One region of the Xanthomonas sp. F1 genome, then DNA from elsewhere that is predicted to be linked to it. Evidence: predicted binding sites of a transcription regulator. Region 1 holds the regulator's gene; the other holds the start of a gene.
What was found. Region 1 encodes FliA, which starts transcription of late flagellar genes. Its sites were predicted from a motif close to TAAAGTTTNNCNNNCNNNGGCCGATAA; they were not measured.
Positions count from the first base shown of each region.

Region 1 (7,657 bases):
GATCGCGTTGCGCACCAGGTGCACCAGCGGATCGGCCAGCGCCTCGACCAGGTTGCGGTCCAGTTCGGTGTCGGCGCCGATCAGCTCCAGCTCCACTTCCTTGTTGAGCGAGCGGGCGACGTCGCGCGCCACCTTGGGGAAGCGCGAGAACACCTTGCCGACCGGCTGCATGCGCGTGCGCATCACCGCCGACTGCAGGCGCGCGGTGGCGATGTCCAGGCTGCTGACCGCACGGTCCAGTTCCTCGTCGCGCAGGCGCACGCGCAGGGTCTTGAGGCGGTTGCGCGAGAGCACCAGTTCGCCGATCAGGTTGACGATCGCGTCCAGGCGCTTGGTGTCCACGCGCACGGTGTGTTCGGGTTCGGCGGCCTTGGCCGGGGCGGCGGCCTTGGGCGCGGCGCTGGGCGCGCGCGGCGCCGGCTGCAGCGCCTGCGGTGTGGCCGTCGGCGGCGCATCGCCGTGCAACTGGTCCAGCAGCGCCTCGAATTCGTCGTCGCTGATCAGATCCCCCGCAGCCGCGGCGGTGGCCGGTACGGCGGCGGGTGCCGGCGCGGTGCTCTTGGCCGGCGCCGGGGCGGCGTCGCCGTGCGCATCGAACTGCGCGATCAGTTCCGTCGGCGCGCGTGGCGGCTCCTGGCCGCTGCCGAAGGCGTCGAGCATCGACTGCAGGTAGTCCAGCGACTGCTGCGCGGCGTCGAAGTGCCGCGCCTGCAGGATGGCCTGGCCGGCGCGGGCCATGCCCAGGGTTTCTTCGGCGGCGTGGCACAGCTCGACCATGGCGTTGATCGCCAGGAAGCCGGCGCCGCCCTTGAGCGTATGGAAGCCGCGGAACACGGCGTTGAGCTGGCCGCTGTCCTCGGGCGCCTGCTCCAGCGACACCAACTGCTCGCCGAGCCGGTCCAGGATTTCCTGGGCCTCGATGATGAAGTCGGCAGCGATGTCGTCGGGTACGGCGCTCATGGCATTACAGTCCCAGGCCCGAGAGCAGGTCGTCGGCGTCGTTCTGCGACACGCCGTGGCGGTCCAGGCCGGGCAGGGCCGGGCCGGCCAGGCCGCCGTCGGCCTTCTTGTTTTCTTCCTTCGGCGGCAAACCCAGTGCGCCGAAACCCTCATGCACGCGGCGCACGATGCCGGCGACGCGGCGGATGATCTGCCCGGTCAGGTCCTGGAAGCTCTGCGCCAGGGCCATCTCGGTGAGGTTGTGGCGGATCTTGTCGAGGATCTCGCTCTGGTCGCCGCTGAGGCCGCCGGCGGCCAGCTGGTTGGCCAGCGTGCGGCATTCCTCGGCCAGGTCCAGGGTGCGGTGGCTGGCCTGTTCGGTCATCTCCACCACGTGGTCCAGGCGCGAGCAGGCGTCGTCCAGTTCGCCGGCCTCGCTGGGTACCACCGGCAGTTCGCCGAGCGCCTGGCCCAGATCGCGCGCGAGCCGGCTCAGGCCCTGCATCATCGGCCGCGTCCGCCAGGCGGCGAGGGTGTCGATTTCCCGGCGCCAGCCGGCCTCGTCGCCATTCTCCAGCGCGTCCAGCGCGCCTTGCAGGCGTTCGATCAGGGCGGTACGTTCGGCGGTGGCTTCCATTTAGGCGGTCGCCCCCAGGCGCTCGAAGATCTTGCCCAGCTTCTCCTGCAGCGTCTGCGCGGTGAACGGCTTGATGATGTAGCCGTTCACGCCGCACTGCGCGGCCTCGATGATCTGCTCGCGCTTGGCCTCGGCGGTGACCATCAGCACCGGCAGGTGCTTGAGCTTGTCGTCGGCGCGGATGTTGCGCAGCAGATCGATGCCGGTCATGCCCGGCATGTTCCAGTCGGTGACCACGAACTCGAACGGCGCCGAGCGCAGCGCGGCCAGGGCGCTGTTGCCGTCTTCGGCCTCGGCGGTGTTGGTGAAGCCCAGATCGCCGAGCAGATTCTTGACGATGCGTCGCATCGTCGAGAAATCGTCCACGATCAAAATCCGCATGTTCTTGTTCACCACTGACTCCTAGGTTCCTATTCTTCGTCTTCCAGGCCGGCATCGGCGACTTGGAACGCCTTCAGGCGTCCGCGCAACCGTACCGTGGCCTGGCCATGGATCTGACACACGCGCGACTCGCTGACCCCGAGTACCGCGCCGATTTCCTTGAGGTTCAATTCCTGCTCGTAGTACAGCGACAGCACCAACTGCTCGCGTTCGGGCAACTGCGCGATGGCCTTGCCCAGCTCGCGGCCGAATTCGCTGCGCTCGAGCATCTGCTGCGGATTGGGTCCGCCCTTGGCGATGGTATCCAGCTCGCCATGGTCCTCGATGCGCGACTCCAGGCTCAGCACCTGGCCGCGGGCGGCATCTTCCATCAAACGCAGGTATTCGGGAAGCGGCATGTCCATCGCCGCGGCCACTTCGTTGGCGGCGGCGGCACGGCCGGTGCTCTGTTCGATCTTGCGGATCGCCGAGGCGGCGTCGCGGGCGCGGCGGTGCACCGAGCGCGGCACCCAGTCGCCACGGCGGATCTCGTCGATCATCGCGCCGCGGATGCGGATCGAGGCGTAGGTCTCGAACGAGGCGCCCTGTTCGGCGTCGTAGCTGCGCGAGGCCTCGATCAGGCCGATCATGCCGGCCTGGATCAGGTCGTCGATCTCGACGCTGGCCGGCAGCCGCGCGGCCAGGTGGTGGGCGATGCGCCGGACCAGGTCCGAGTGCTGGGCGATGTAGTCGTTGGCGCTGTTGCGCTGGACGGCGCGGTAGTGGGCGGCGGCGTTCATGCGGCCACCCCGCGCTGGATGATGCGTTCGACGAAGAACTCGACGTTGCCGCGTGGGGCGGTCGGCGCCTGCCAGCGTGCGGTGCGACGGGCGATCTCGGAGATCGCCTGCGCCGACGGGCTGGACGGGTAGGCCTTGACCACCGGCTGCTGGCGCTGCACCGACAGGCGCAGCCAGTCGTCCTGCGGCACGCAGCCCAGGTAGTTCAGCGACACGTCGCCGAGGAACTTCTCGCAGACCCGGCTGAGCTTGTCGTACAGCAGGCGGCCTTCGTTGAGGTCGCGGACCATGTTGGCGACGATCTGCACCCGGTCCACGCCGCGCTCGCGCGAGAGGACCTTGATCAGGGCGTAGGCGTCGGTGATCGAGGCCGGCTCGTCGCAGACCACCACCACCGCGTCCTGCGCGGCCTGGCAGAAGGTCAGCACGCTGTCGGTGATGCCCGCGGCGGTGTCGACGATCATCACGTCCAGCTCGCGCTGCAGCTCGGAGAACACGTTGACCAGGCCCACGTGCTGGGCCGGCGGCAGCTCGGCCATGTAGCGGCGGCCGGAGGCGGCGGGCACCACCATCAGCCCGTTGGGCATGTCGATCAGCACCTCTTCCAGGGTGCAGCGCCCGGCGACCAGGTCGGCCACGGTGAACTTGGGCGTCAGCCCCAGCAGCACGTCGACGTTGGCCAGGCCGAGGTCGGCGTCCAGCAGCAGGGTGCGCTTGCCCATGTCGGCCAGCGCCATGGACAGGTTCACCGAGATGTTGGTCTTGCCCACGCCGCCCTTGCCGCCGGTCACGGCGATGGTGCGCACCGGACCCAGCGGTTCGCTACGCGTCGCCGACAGGGGGAAGGCATTGGTCAGATTGACGTAGTCACGCGACGGCATGGGTCTGCTCCGGAGTACAGGGCTTATCGGCAGCGCGCCGCAAATCTTCAAGGCGCAATACCAGGCTGGCGGCGTTGGCGCGGTGCAGGTCGTCCGGCACACGCTGTCCATCGGTCACCCAGGTGATGGGGAGGCGGTGGTCCACGACCACCGACAAGGCACTGCCGAACCGCCCGGTCTCGTCCAACTTGGTCATGATGACCCCCTGCGGGTCGGCGCCGGCGAACCGGCGCACCACCTCGTCCAGGTCGGAGAAATGGGCATTGGCGGGAAGGACCAGCAAGGATCGGACCACACGCGAGGCGCGCAGCCAGTGCAGCTGGGCGGCCAGGGCGCGGTCGCGCTGGCCCATGCCGGCGGTGTCGATCAGCACCAGCTTGTAGTCGGCCAGGCGCTCCAGCAGCTGCTGCAGCGCGGCGTCGCTGTCGGCCTCGTGCACGGCGATGCCGAGCTGGCGGCCGTAGCTGTGCAGCTGTTCGCGGCCGCCGACGCGGACCGTGTCGGTGGTGACCAGGGCCACGTCGCGGGCGGCGTGGCGCTCCAGGAAGCGCGAGGCCAGCTTGGCGATGGTGGTGGTCTTGCCGGCACCGGTCGGGCCGATCAGGGCGATCACGCCGCCTTCCTCGAGCGGGTCCAGCGGGGCGATCGGCAGGCGCTTGGACAGCAGGCCCAGCATCAGCCCGCGACCGCGGTGCAGTTCCAGGTCGGCGGGGATCTGCATGACCACGTCGCGGGTGATGCCGCTGTCGAAGCCGTAGTCGTCCATCAGTTCCAGCGCCTGGGCGCGGACCGGCGAGCCGCGCAGGCGCTCGTCGGTGAGGCGGTTCATCTCGCGCTCGATCATCTGCCGCATCAGCGACAGTTCGTCGCGCAGCTGCGTCAATTGTTCGTCGTTCTGCGGGGCGGGGAAGGGCGGCACCGCCGCCAGTGGCGCGGCCGCCGGGATTCCGGCAGCGGCCGCCACGTCGGCCTTGGCCACGCTGGGGGCGGCCGCGGCCGGGCGCGCCACCGGTGTCAGCGCCACCGCGGCGACGTCGTCGCGCCAAGCCGGCACCGTCTCGGCGGCCGGAGCAGGCGGAGCGGCTGCGAACGGGCTGGGCATGGGCACGCTGATCGGGGCGTTGCGGAATACGTCTTCGGGAATGCTGAACTCGGCACGAGCCGGAGCCGGAGCCGGGGCCTTGGCCGCTGCGGCCGGGCGTGCTGCGGCAGCCGGGGCCGTCGCGGCGGGCATGACCGAGGCGGCAAGCGCCGCCGGCTGGGTCAGCGGCCGGGTGGCGGCGGCCGGGGCGGTCGCGGCACCACCGCGGCGCTCGCTGATCGCGGCCATCATCGCCATCGCCGGGCTGGCCGCGGCGCTTTCGCTGCGTGCGGCCCGCGGGGCGGCAGTGGCCGGCGCCTGCGCCGGAGCGGCGGCGCGCGGCGCCTCGTCCGGGCGCACGGAATCCAGCGCCCGCTGCACCAGGGCCTCGTCGTAGTTGCTGGCGGCGACGATCTCGATGCCCTCGTCGGTACGCCGGTTGGACAGGATCACCGCATCCGGCCCGTGCTCGTCGCGCACCATCCGGAAGGCGGTGCGCATGTCGGGGGCGACAAAGCGTTTGATCTTCATGGGTGAGTGCCGGGATTCGAGATTGGGGAGTGGGGATTGGTTGCGGAGGCCGCCATGGCATGGCTGCTATCCGGTCGCCTTGCTCTGGTTGTGTTCGTTCGTGTCATTGCTGTCTCTCTCCGCGTGCCGGGCCCGCTGTTGCGACTCCCGAATCCCAAATCACCAATCCCCGCCAATCAACTGATCGTCCCCACCAGCTTCAGCCGCTTGTCCTCCGGCACTTCGCTGTAGGACAGGACCGACAGCGCGGGGACGCTGTGGCGGACCAGGCGGGCGAGGGCGGCGCGGACCTGCGCCGGCACCAGCACCACCGCCGGTTCGTTGCGCGCCTCCTGCTTGCTCACGCAGTCCGCCAGACTTTGGTGCAAGCGCTCGGCCAGTCCGGGTTCCAGCGCCGCGCCGTTGCCCTGGGTAGAGTCTTGCAAGACACGTTCCAATTGCGGGGCCAGGGTGAACACCGGCAGTTCCGGGGCCATGCCGGCGATCTCCTGGACGATGAAACGGCCCAGGGCGTTGCGCACGGCGGCGGTGAGCGCGCCGGGTTCCTGACTCTGCGGGGCGTGCTCGACCAGGGCCTCGACGATCTTGCGCAGCTGCCGCACCGGGATCTTCTCGATCAGCAGGTTCTGCAGCACCCGCACCACCACCGACAGCGGCAGCGCCTTGGGGGTGAGGTCCTCGACCAGCTTGGGCGCGCTCTTGGCCAGGGTCGCCAGCAACTGCTGCACTTCCTCGTGGCCGAGCAGTTCCGGGGCGTGCTCGCGGATCAGGTGCGAGAGGTGGGTGGCGATCACCGTGGCCGGGTCGACCACGGTGTAGCCCATGGTCTCGGCCTGGGCGCGCAGGTGCGGCTGGATCCAGATCGCATCCAGGCCGAACGCCGGATCCTTGCCGGGAATGCCGTCGATCTTGCCGAGCGCGCCGCCCGGGTCCAGCGCCAGTTCGCGGTCCGGGTGGATGTCGGCGGTGGCCACCGGTACCCCGTGCACCAGCAGGCGGTAGGCGTTGGCCGGCAGTTCCAGGTTGTCGCGGATGTGCACCGGCGGTACCAGGAAGCCGATGTCCTGGGTCAGCTTGCGGCGCACGCCCTTGATGCGGGCCATCAGCTCGCCGCCCTGGGCCTTGTCCACCAGCGGGATCAGCCGGTAGCCGACCTCCAGGCCCAGCGGGTCGATCGGACGCAGTTCGTCCCAGCCCAGTTCGGCATTGGCCTGGGCGGCGGCCGCGGCCTGTGGCGCCGCCTCGGCGGCGGCCGGCGCCGGCTGCAGGCTGCGCTTCCACATCTTCCAGGCCAGCAGGCCGAGGATCAGCGCCAGCGTCAAGAAAGCGACGTTGGGCATGCCCGGGATCAGGCCGACCAGGCCCAGGATCGCCGCGGCCACCGCCAGCGCCTTATGCTGGCCGAACACCTGGCCCATCATCGAGGCGCCCATGTCCTGCGAGCGCGAGGCGCGGGTGACCAGCATCGCCACCGCCGAAGACACCAGCAGCGCCGGCAACTGCGCGACCAGGCCATCGCCGATCGACAGCAGGGTGTAGGTGGAGGCGGCCTGTCCCACCGGCATGCCATGCTGCAGCACGCCGACCGCCATGCCGCCGATCAGGTTGATGAACAGGATCAGGATGCCGGCGATGGCGTCGCCGCGGATGAACTTGCTGGCGCCGTCCATCGAGCCGTAGAAGTCCGCTTCCTCGCGCACTTCCTCGCGGCGGGCCTTGGCTTCTTCACGGGTCAGCAGGCCGGCGTTGAGGTCGGCGTCGATCGCCATCTGCTTGCCGGGCATGGCGTCGAGGATGAAGCGCGCGGTCACTTCCGACACGCGCCCGGCGCCCTTGGTGATGACCACGAAGTTGATGATGGTCAGGATCGCGAACACCACGATGCCGACCGCATAGTTGCCGCCGATCACGAATTCGCCGAAGGCCTCGATGACCTTGCCGGCGGCGCCGTGGCCGTCCTGGCCGTTGATCAGGATCACGCGGGTGGAGGCCACGTTCAGCGCCAGGCGCAGCATCGTGGTCATCAGCAGCACGATCGGGAAGATGCTGAACTCCAGCGGCCGCTTCACGTACACCACCGCCAGCAGCACCATCAGCGAGATGGCGATGTTGAAGGTGAACAGGGCGTCCAGCACCGGCGCGGCCAGCGGCACCACCACCATCGCCAGCATCAGCAACACGATCACCGGGGCACCGAGCCCGTGCTTGATCATGTCCATGACTTTGCGCGTGTTCATCTGCGCGGCGGGCTGACTCATGGCTGGCTCCCCGGGGCGAATTCATCCACTTCCAACGGCGGCAACGGCGGCATCGGCCCGCTGCGCCAGGCGCGCAGCTGGTAGACGTACGAGAGGACCTGCGCCACCGCGGAATACAGTCTCACGGGAATTTCCTTGCCGAGTTCGCCTTCCCTATACAAGGCGCGTGC
Region 1 covers NZ_JACHOK010000004.1:212,483-220,139, forward strand. The annotation lists gene GGR71_RS11580 (chemotaxis protein CheA) at 1-960, opposite strand, end outside; gene GGR71_RS11585 (protein phosphatase CheZ) at 965-1,576, opposite strand; gene cheY (chemotaxis response regulator CheY) at 1,577-1,969, opposite strand; gene GGR71_RS11595 (RNA polymerase sigma factor FliA) at 1,987-2,736, opposite strand; gene GGR71_RS11600 (MinD/ParA family ATP-binding protein) at 2,733-3,617, opposite strand; gene flhF (flagellar biosynthesis protein FlhF) at 3,604-5,229, opposite strand; gene flhA (flagellar biosynthesis protein FlhA) at 5,406-7,466, opposite strand; gene flhB (flagellar biosynthesis protein FlhB) at 7,484-7,657, opposite strand, start outside.

Region 2 (7,657 bases), on a different contig from region 1:
CATGGCTGATCCCACTGCCTTCGCCAAGACCCGGGAATATCCCAACCGCTTCTTCGACTCCGCCGCGTGGAACGCACTGGACTTCCGCGACGGCGACATCGTCATCGCCAGCTATGCCAAGGCGGGCACGACGTGGCTGCAGCAGATCGTCGCGCAGCTGCTGTTCGAGGGCGCAGCGAACGTCGACGTGTCGGCAATCTCGCCGTGGCTGGACGGCGTGTACCCGGACCGCGCGAGCAAGCTTGCGCTGCTGCAGGCGCAGACCCACCGGCGCTTCATCAAGACGCATCTCCCGGCCGATGCGCTGGTGGTCAGCGATCGCGCCAAGTACCTGTACATCGGGCGCGACGGCCGCGACATCGCGCTCAGCCTGTACGACCACCAGTGTGCGGTCAGCCAGGATGCACAGGCGCGGCTGGACGCAGGCGCGGCCGAACCGGGCAAGCTGCGCGTGGTGCCGCCGCCGAGCCTGCCGACGGATGCCTACGTGGCGCATTGGCTGGCCCACGACGGCGCGCCGTTCTGGCCATTCTGGGAAGGCGTGCGCAGCTGGTGGCAGCAGCGCGCGCAGCCGAACGTGCTGCTGGTGCACTACGCCGACCTGCTGGAGGATTTGCCCGCACAGATACGGCGCATCGCCGCGTTCCTGGAGATCCCGGTGCGCGAGGCGGCCTGGGAGACGATCCTGGCGCACTGCCAGTTCGACTACATGCGCCAGCACGCCGCGCGCTACGTGCCGCAGGGTGCCGGGCTGTGGCGCGAGGGCGGCAGGGCCTTCTTCAACCAGGGCCGCAGCGGCCGCTGGCGCACGCTGTTGCCGGCCGCCATCGCCGCCGACTACGAGGTGCGCGCACAGGCCGAACTGGGCCGCGAGGCCGCGCAGTGGCTGGCGCAGGGCGCAGGGGCGGCAGCATGAGCTTGCGCGTCATCGGCGCCGGCCTCGGCCGCACCGGCACCCTGTCGCTGAAGCTGGCGCTGGAACATCTGGGCCTGGGCCGCTGCTATCACGCCATGGAGCTGGCCGCGCACCTGCGCCAGGCCTTGCCGCTATGGGACGCGGCGATCGACGGGCAGGCGGACTGGCAGACGCTGTTCGCCGGCTATACCGCCACCGTCGACTATCCCGGCTGCTGCTTCTGGCGCGAGCTGGTCGCGCACTATCCGCACGCCAAGGTGATCCTGACCGTGCGCGATGCCGATGCCTGGTTCGATTCGGTGCGCAGCACCATCTTCGCCAGCGACGGCAGCGTGCCGGCCCTATTCGGCCCCGACGGCCAGCGCCTGAGCCAGTTCCTGCGCCGCGGGTTCGCCACGCGCATCGACGATCGCGGCTTCATGACCGACTATTTCCATCGCTGGAACCAGGCCGTCATCGCCAGCGTGCCGGCGCAGCGCCTGCTCGTGCTCGACACCGACGCGCAGAGCGGCTGGGAACCGCTGTGCACCTTCCTGGGCGTGCCGGTGCCGGCACAGCCGTATCCGCGCGTGCATGCGCGCAGCAGCGGCGGCACGCAAGCGCGCCCGCTGCCCAGCGACCCGGCGCAACGCGAACACCGCCTTCGCGCTTACCTGGACCGGCTCGCCGTGGAGGCGTTCGCGCCGTCCGCCGACGGCTGATCGCCGCCCGGCTATAGCGAGAAATTGCGCTTGATGGTGAACGACCAGGCGCCGTCGATTGGATTGGTGACATGCACCCGGCCGTCGCCATCCGGCACGCCAGTGGTGTAGCGGCGATAGACCCCGGCGCTGTTCCAGGCCCGCGAATAGGTAAGCCCGAACTCGGTGCCACGCCAGGTGCGGCTCAGGCCGACGCGCGCGTCGGTCCAGCCGTAGTCGGCGAAGTTGCGCACGTGCTGGTGGCCGGCATGCACGCTCGCCTGCCAGTCCGAGGCCAGCGGCAGCGTGGCGTCCAGCGCCAGATAGCCGGAGCCGCGCGAGTGCCGACCCTGGCCGACGCCCAGCGTGGCGCTGCTGTAGCCGAAGTAGTCGCGCGTCCAGGTACTGGCGTAGGACAGCTCCAGCGTGCGCCAGTGCCCGGCGACGATGGCCTCGCCGTAGTCGTAGCGGGTACCGCTGGCGCTCATGCGCGCGCCGGGATAGGCGTAGTGGTAGACGCCGGCGCGCCAACCCCAGTCGCCATGGCTGGCCGCATAGCCGGCATACACGTCCCACTCCACGTGCCCGCCTTCGATGAAGTACGGACTCACCCCCGACGCCCAGGTGCCGGCATACCAACCGCTGTCCGCGGCCACGTCCAGCCCACCCTGCAGCACCGGCCGGCCCCAGCTCTGCTCGAAGCCGCGCGAGACGTAGTTCGAGGTCGCCGCCAGATTGGCGCTGGCGGTCCCGGCGCAGACCGGCGCGGCGACGCCCAGCGACAGCAACAGCGCAACAGCGCGCACGGCCCTCACGACACCAGCTCCAGCCGCGCCCGGCCCGCCGTGGCCAGGCCGCCCGACGAAGGTGCCGCGAGCTTGAACAGCGCCACCGCGCGCTGCAGCTCCTCGGCCTGATCCTCCATCGCCCGTGCCGCCGCGGTGGCTTCCTCGACCAGCGCGGCGTTCTGCTGGGTCACTTCGTCCATCTGCACGATGGTCTTGCCGACCTGTTCGATGCCGGCGCTCTGCTCCTGCGAGGCGGCGGCGATCTCGCTCATGATGTCGGTGACCCGGCGCACGCTGGCCACCACCTCGCGCATGGTGTCGCCGGCGCCGTTGACCAGCGCCGTGCCGTTGTCGATCTGGCCGACCGAGGCGTCGATCAGGCCCTTGATCTCGTGCGCCGCGGTCGCCGAGCGCTGCGCCAGCGCACGCACCTCGCTCGCCACCACCGCGAAGCCGCGGCCCTGCTCGCCGGCGCGCGCCGCCTCCACCGCGGCGTTGAGCGCCAGGATGTTGGTCTGGAAGGCGATGCCGTCGATCACGCCGATGATCTCGGCCATCTTCTTCGACGCACCGGCGATGCCGGACATGGTCTCCACCACCTGCTCGACCACCGCGCCGCCGCGCGAGGCCACGCCGGCGGTGTCCTGCGCCAGGCGGTTGGCCTGGTGCGCATGCTCGGCGTTCTGCTTCACCGTGGAGGTCAGTTCTTCCATCGAGGCCGCGGTTTCTTCCAGGTTGGCCGCCTGCTGCTCGGTGCGCCGCGACAGGTCGTCGTTGCCGGCGGCGATCTCGCCGGCGGCGGTATTGATCGCGGTGGTGGCCTGCTGGATGCGGCCGACGATGCCGGTCAGCTGCTCCACGGTGGCGTTGGCGTCGTCGCGCATCTGCGCGAACACGCCATGGAATTCGCCGTGCATGCGCGCGGTGAGGTCGCCCTGCGCTACCGCCCGCAACAGCGCCGACAAGGCCGACAGGTTGCCTTCGGTCAGCTCCATCAGGCGGTTCAGCCCGACCACCATGTTGCGGAAGTCGTGCTGGAAGCGCGCGGCGTCGCCGCGCCGGGAAAAATCGCCGGAGGCCGCGGCCTGCGCCAGTTCGGTGATGGCCTGATTGATCGCCTGCAGGCTGCGCTTGGTGGTGCGCATCGCCTCGGTGATCGCCGCCTTCTCGCCCGGCAGCGGTTCCATGTCCACCTGCATGTTGCCGATCGCGTACTGCGACATCACCTCGACCAGGCGCCGCTGCACGTCCACGTGCGCGGCGACCAGTGCATTGGTGCCGTGGACCATGCGCCCGTACTCGCCGGGGAAGCGCTCGGCGTCCATCCGATAACTCATCTCGCCGGCGTCGTGGCGCTGCGCCATCTCCGCCTGCGCCTGCATCACCGCCTGCAACTGCGTCTGCATGCTGCCCATCGCATCCAGCAACTGACCCAGTTCGTCGTCGCGCCGATGGCGGACCTGGCTGTCCAGGCGCCCGGCGGCGACCGCGGAGGACACGCGCACCGCCTCGGCAAGCGGATCGAGCACCTGCCGGCGTAGCAACAGGTACAGCGCACCGCTCAGCACCAGCGCCGAGAGCAGGCCGACCGCGGCGATGGTCCACAACAGCGCACGCGCCTTGGCCATGACCAACGCATACGGCACCGAGATGCCCAGCGCGAACGCCTGCGGCGCATCGCCGATCTTCAGCGGCACGAACACGTTCAACGCATCCTCGCCGTCGGCGCGGCGATGATCGAACACCACCTGGCCCTTGGCCACACGCGCGAGCATGTCCTTGGACCAGGCATCGTTGCGGGTCTTGCCGACCTGCTGCGGATCGCGGCTGGCCATCACCATGCCCAACGGCGACAGCAGGCTGGCGTGGCCCTCGCCCATCGGCCGCAGCGCGGCGATGCGCTGCTGCAGGGTATCGAGGGTGAAGTCGACGGTGACCACGCCCAGGAAGCGGCCGTTTTCCAGGATCGGCGTGGCCAGCGTCGTCATCAACGTGTCCTTGCCGGCCACCGGGTAGTAGTACGGCTCGATCACCACCGGCTTGTGCGTGTTGCGCGCCAGCAGGTACCAGTCGCCGTCGCCTGGCTTCTCGTAGTCGCGCAGGGCCTCACGCACCAGCTTGCCGTTCTGCCGCGACCACCAGGTCATATAGCGGCCGGTGGCATCGTGGCCCTCGGCACCGACGAAACCCTTGTCGTTGCCGTCGAACGCGTCCGGCTCCCACATGGTGCTGATGCCCAGCCACTGCGGATGCGCATCGAGCTGGCTGCGCAACACCGCCGTGGCGGTGGCGCGCGACAGGCCGCCGGCACCATGCTGCACACGGAAGCTGTTGGCCAACGCCTCGCTGGCGTCGAAGGCCACGCCAATCTCGCGCGACACACGCTGCGCCTCCAGTTGCCCCAGGTTCTCGATGCTGGTGCGCGAGGTCGACAGCAACGCATCGCTGCTGCGCCAGTAGATGATCATCGCGGTCAGGCCGAAGCAGGCCAGCGCGAGCAGGCCGGTACCCAGCATCAGGCGTTTGGCGACGCTGCCGCGACGGCGATGCGGCGACGGAGTGGACATGACGGCTTCCTTGGCAGGGGGAGGGAGTACGGGTGCGGGGAACACGCCACGTCGCAGCCCACCACAGCGCACGGCGCACGCGCGTCGTGTCCGTTGCCAATGACCTGCCCGAGACGCCTTCCCCACCAGGCCACGACGCGCCGCCGGACATCGCGTCCCAGGGCTGCTGCATGGCGGCTTACTCCCTCGCTATCGTCCCGCCGTCCGCAAACTTGATGGTCATCCCGCGCCAGGCCGATGAACGGACTGGGGTTCGCGGACAAAGTCGCCGACAGCGCGTGGTTTCTTCCTGCATGCATGCACCAGTGAACATCTGCGCGCACCAGTGCAGCGCAGCGTTCCGGCATGCGATCTGCGCGGCGTCATGTGGCCAGCGGTACGGGATTGGCCACGTACGGCGCAGTCTGCGAACAGACGACGGAGCCAGGGCGCACGCGCAATCGCCAGGGCGGGCCTGCCTTGCCTTCAACGCAAAGGGGCATCGACAATGGATCCCACGAGGAGAGGCCATGCACACTGCACGCGACACCTGGATGTCCATCTGCGACACGCTTGCTCCGGAAGACCACGGCCTGCGCGACGACGTTGCGCTCGCCATCGAGGCGCCGTCACGCTATCTGCAGCAGTTCGAGGATCCGCTGTTCGAGCGTGGCATCGAGGAACCGCACCAGGTCAGTCCTTGGCTGGCCCTGGTCGACGGGTTGATCTCGCGGGGCTTGTGCGCCGAGGTGGATTGGAAAGTGGACGCCGCCGACCTCGCCCACGCGCTGGGCGAACTGCGGCCCCTGGCGGGCATGCGGAACGTGCTGTCGCCGCTGGCCGCATCGCAGACGCGCAACGAAGAGGCGCTGACGCTGGCGGCGCGCTGCCTGCAAGCGCAGGGCATGGCGCTGCTCCATCTCGACATCGACAGCGACAGCTATCCGCTGCTGGTCGTCCCGGCGAACCGGCGCGAGGCGACGCTGCGGATAGCCGAAGCGTTGGGCGAACACGCTGCCGCCCTGTAACCCGCAACGCACGTATCGCGGTCGCACGCATCTCCAGGCGAGATGGGCAATGAAAGCGCAAGCCGGGCTTATGGCCGCCAGTTGGCGTTGTGCTCCCAGAACGCCACGCTGCGCCGGTAGGCGTCGCGATCCAGCGGCACGCCCGAGCCCCCCTCCTCCACACCCAGCGCATTGCGCAGCATGGTGATCGGCGCCATCGGGATCTCCTGCGGCGCGGCGGTGTACAGGCAACCGACCACGCCCCAGTCGGCCTCGATCGGCGCGCCCTCGTGCGCAAGCTGCTCGCGGCTGTAGAGGATCGGCAGCAGGTAGGCGGCCACCGGCGGCTCGACGCCTTCGAACCAGCGCACCAGCACCGGCAACTCCTCGCGGCTGCGCGCCTCGTAGCCGGAGCGCAGCAGGCGCCGGTTGGCGTCGGTGATCGGCACGGTCAGGCAGCGCGTCGAGGTCCAGTTGCGGTGCACGTGCAACTTGCAGAACGGCGCGTAGCCGTCGAGCACCTGCAGCGGCGCGTTGGCGTTGAGATGCTGCTCGAACTGCTCCGGCGTGCAGTCCTGGATCGCATTGCGGCGGCCGTCGCGCGGGAACAGGCGGGTGCGGGCGAACGGCGTGAGGACGATGGACATGGCGTGCATGGCTAACAGGAGCGGACAAGCGTAACGCGCAGCATGGCGGGTGCGCACCGGTACCGCCAGATCCCAATGCGCCTCTGGCGCATCAGCGGCAGCATGAGCCCCCCCCCCGTAGGAGCGGCTTCAGCCGCGACGGCATTACCGGTAACACCCGTCGCGGCTGAAGCCGCTCCTACAAGATCATGCAGCCACCTTGCGACTACGGATGCGCCAGGGCGTAGTCGATCGCCGCGCACACCGCCGCCACCTGCGCGGCATTGCACTGCTCCGGCGTGGCGCTGGCGCTGTCCGGGTACACCTCGGTGGTGGTGGTGTAGCGCGCGTCGGTGATGCCCGCACACAGGCCCAGCCGCTTCACCGGATAGTTGATGCCCCCCGGCGCCGCCAGCGGCGTGCCGATCAGTTCGCCGGCGGCGTCGGCCGGCGCGATATGGGTGACCTGCGCCACCGCGGCCAGCACCGCCTGCTGGAAGGCCGGCTGTGGGTTCTCGCTGTCGCCGACCAGGTAGAAGCCATCGGGAATGCCGCCCGGCGCGTAGTCGACGCCATCGCGCGCGGCCAGTGCCGGACGGAACTCGGACTCGTCGCTGTCGGTGGTCTCGTGCAGATCGATATGTATGCGCACTTGCTCGCGCAACGGCGCGATCAGGCGCAGCAGCGCAGCCGATTCCTGCGCCGGGCTATCGGCGCGGAACGAACGGTTGGGATCCAGCGCATCGGCGTTCCAGCGGTGGATACGCTCGTACGCCCAGGGGCTCACGCACGGCGCCACCAGCACGTTGGCGCGGCCGGCGTAGTCCCCGGCATGCTGCTGCGCGAACTGCAGGGCGCCATGCACGCCGCTGGTCTCGTAGCCATGCACGCCACCGGTGACCAGCATGCACGGCAGCGCATCGTTCCAATCTCGACTGCGCAGCGCCAGCAGCGGATAGCGCTCCCGTGCATATGCCAGTTCGCCGTACTCGACCACCTCCCACGGCCCGCGCAGGCGCTCGATGGCCGCCACCACCTCGTCCTGGTAGCTGCGCCGACGCGGCTGCCCGGACAGCCAGGCCGCCTTCTCGGCG
Region 2 covers NZ_JACHOK010000003.1:276,502-284,158, reverse strand. The annotation lists gene GGR71_RS10105 (cytochrome P450) at 1-9, shown strand, start outside; gene GGR71_RS10100 (sulfotransferase domain-containing protein) at 2-916, shown strand; gene GGR71_RS10095 (sulfotransferase family protein) at 913-1,617, shown strand; gene GGR71_RS10090 (TorF family putative porin) at 1,629-2,411, opposite strand; gene GGR71_RS10085 (methyl-accepting chemotaxis protein) at 2,408-4,951, opposite strand; gene GGR71_RS10080 (DUF6630 family protein) at 5,485-5,958, shown strand; gene GGR71_RS10075 (DUF3228 family protein) at 6,027-6,584, opposite strand; gene GGR71_RS10070 (M14 family metallopeptidase) at 6,790-7,657, opposite strand, start outside.
Region 2: a site for FliA is predicted at 5,141-5,167, ahead of GGR71_RS10085 (methyl-accepting chemotaxis protein). Genes of this name have one in related genera too.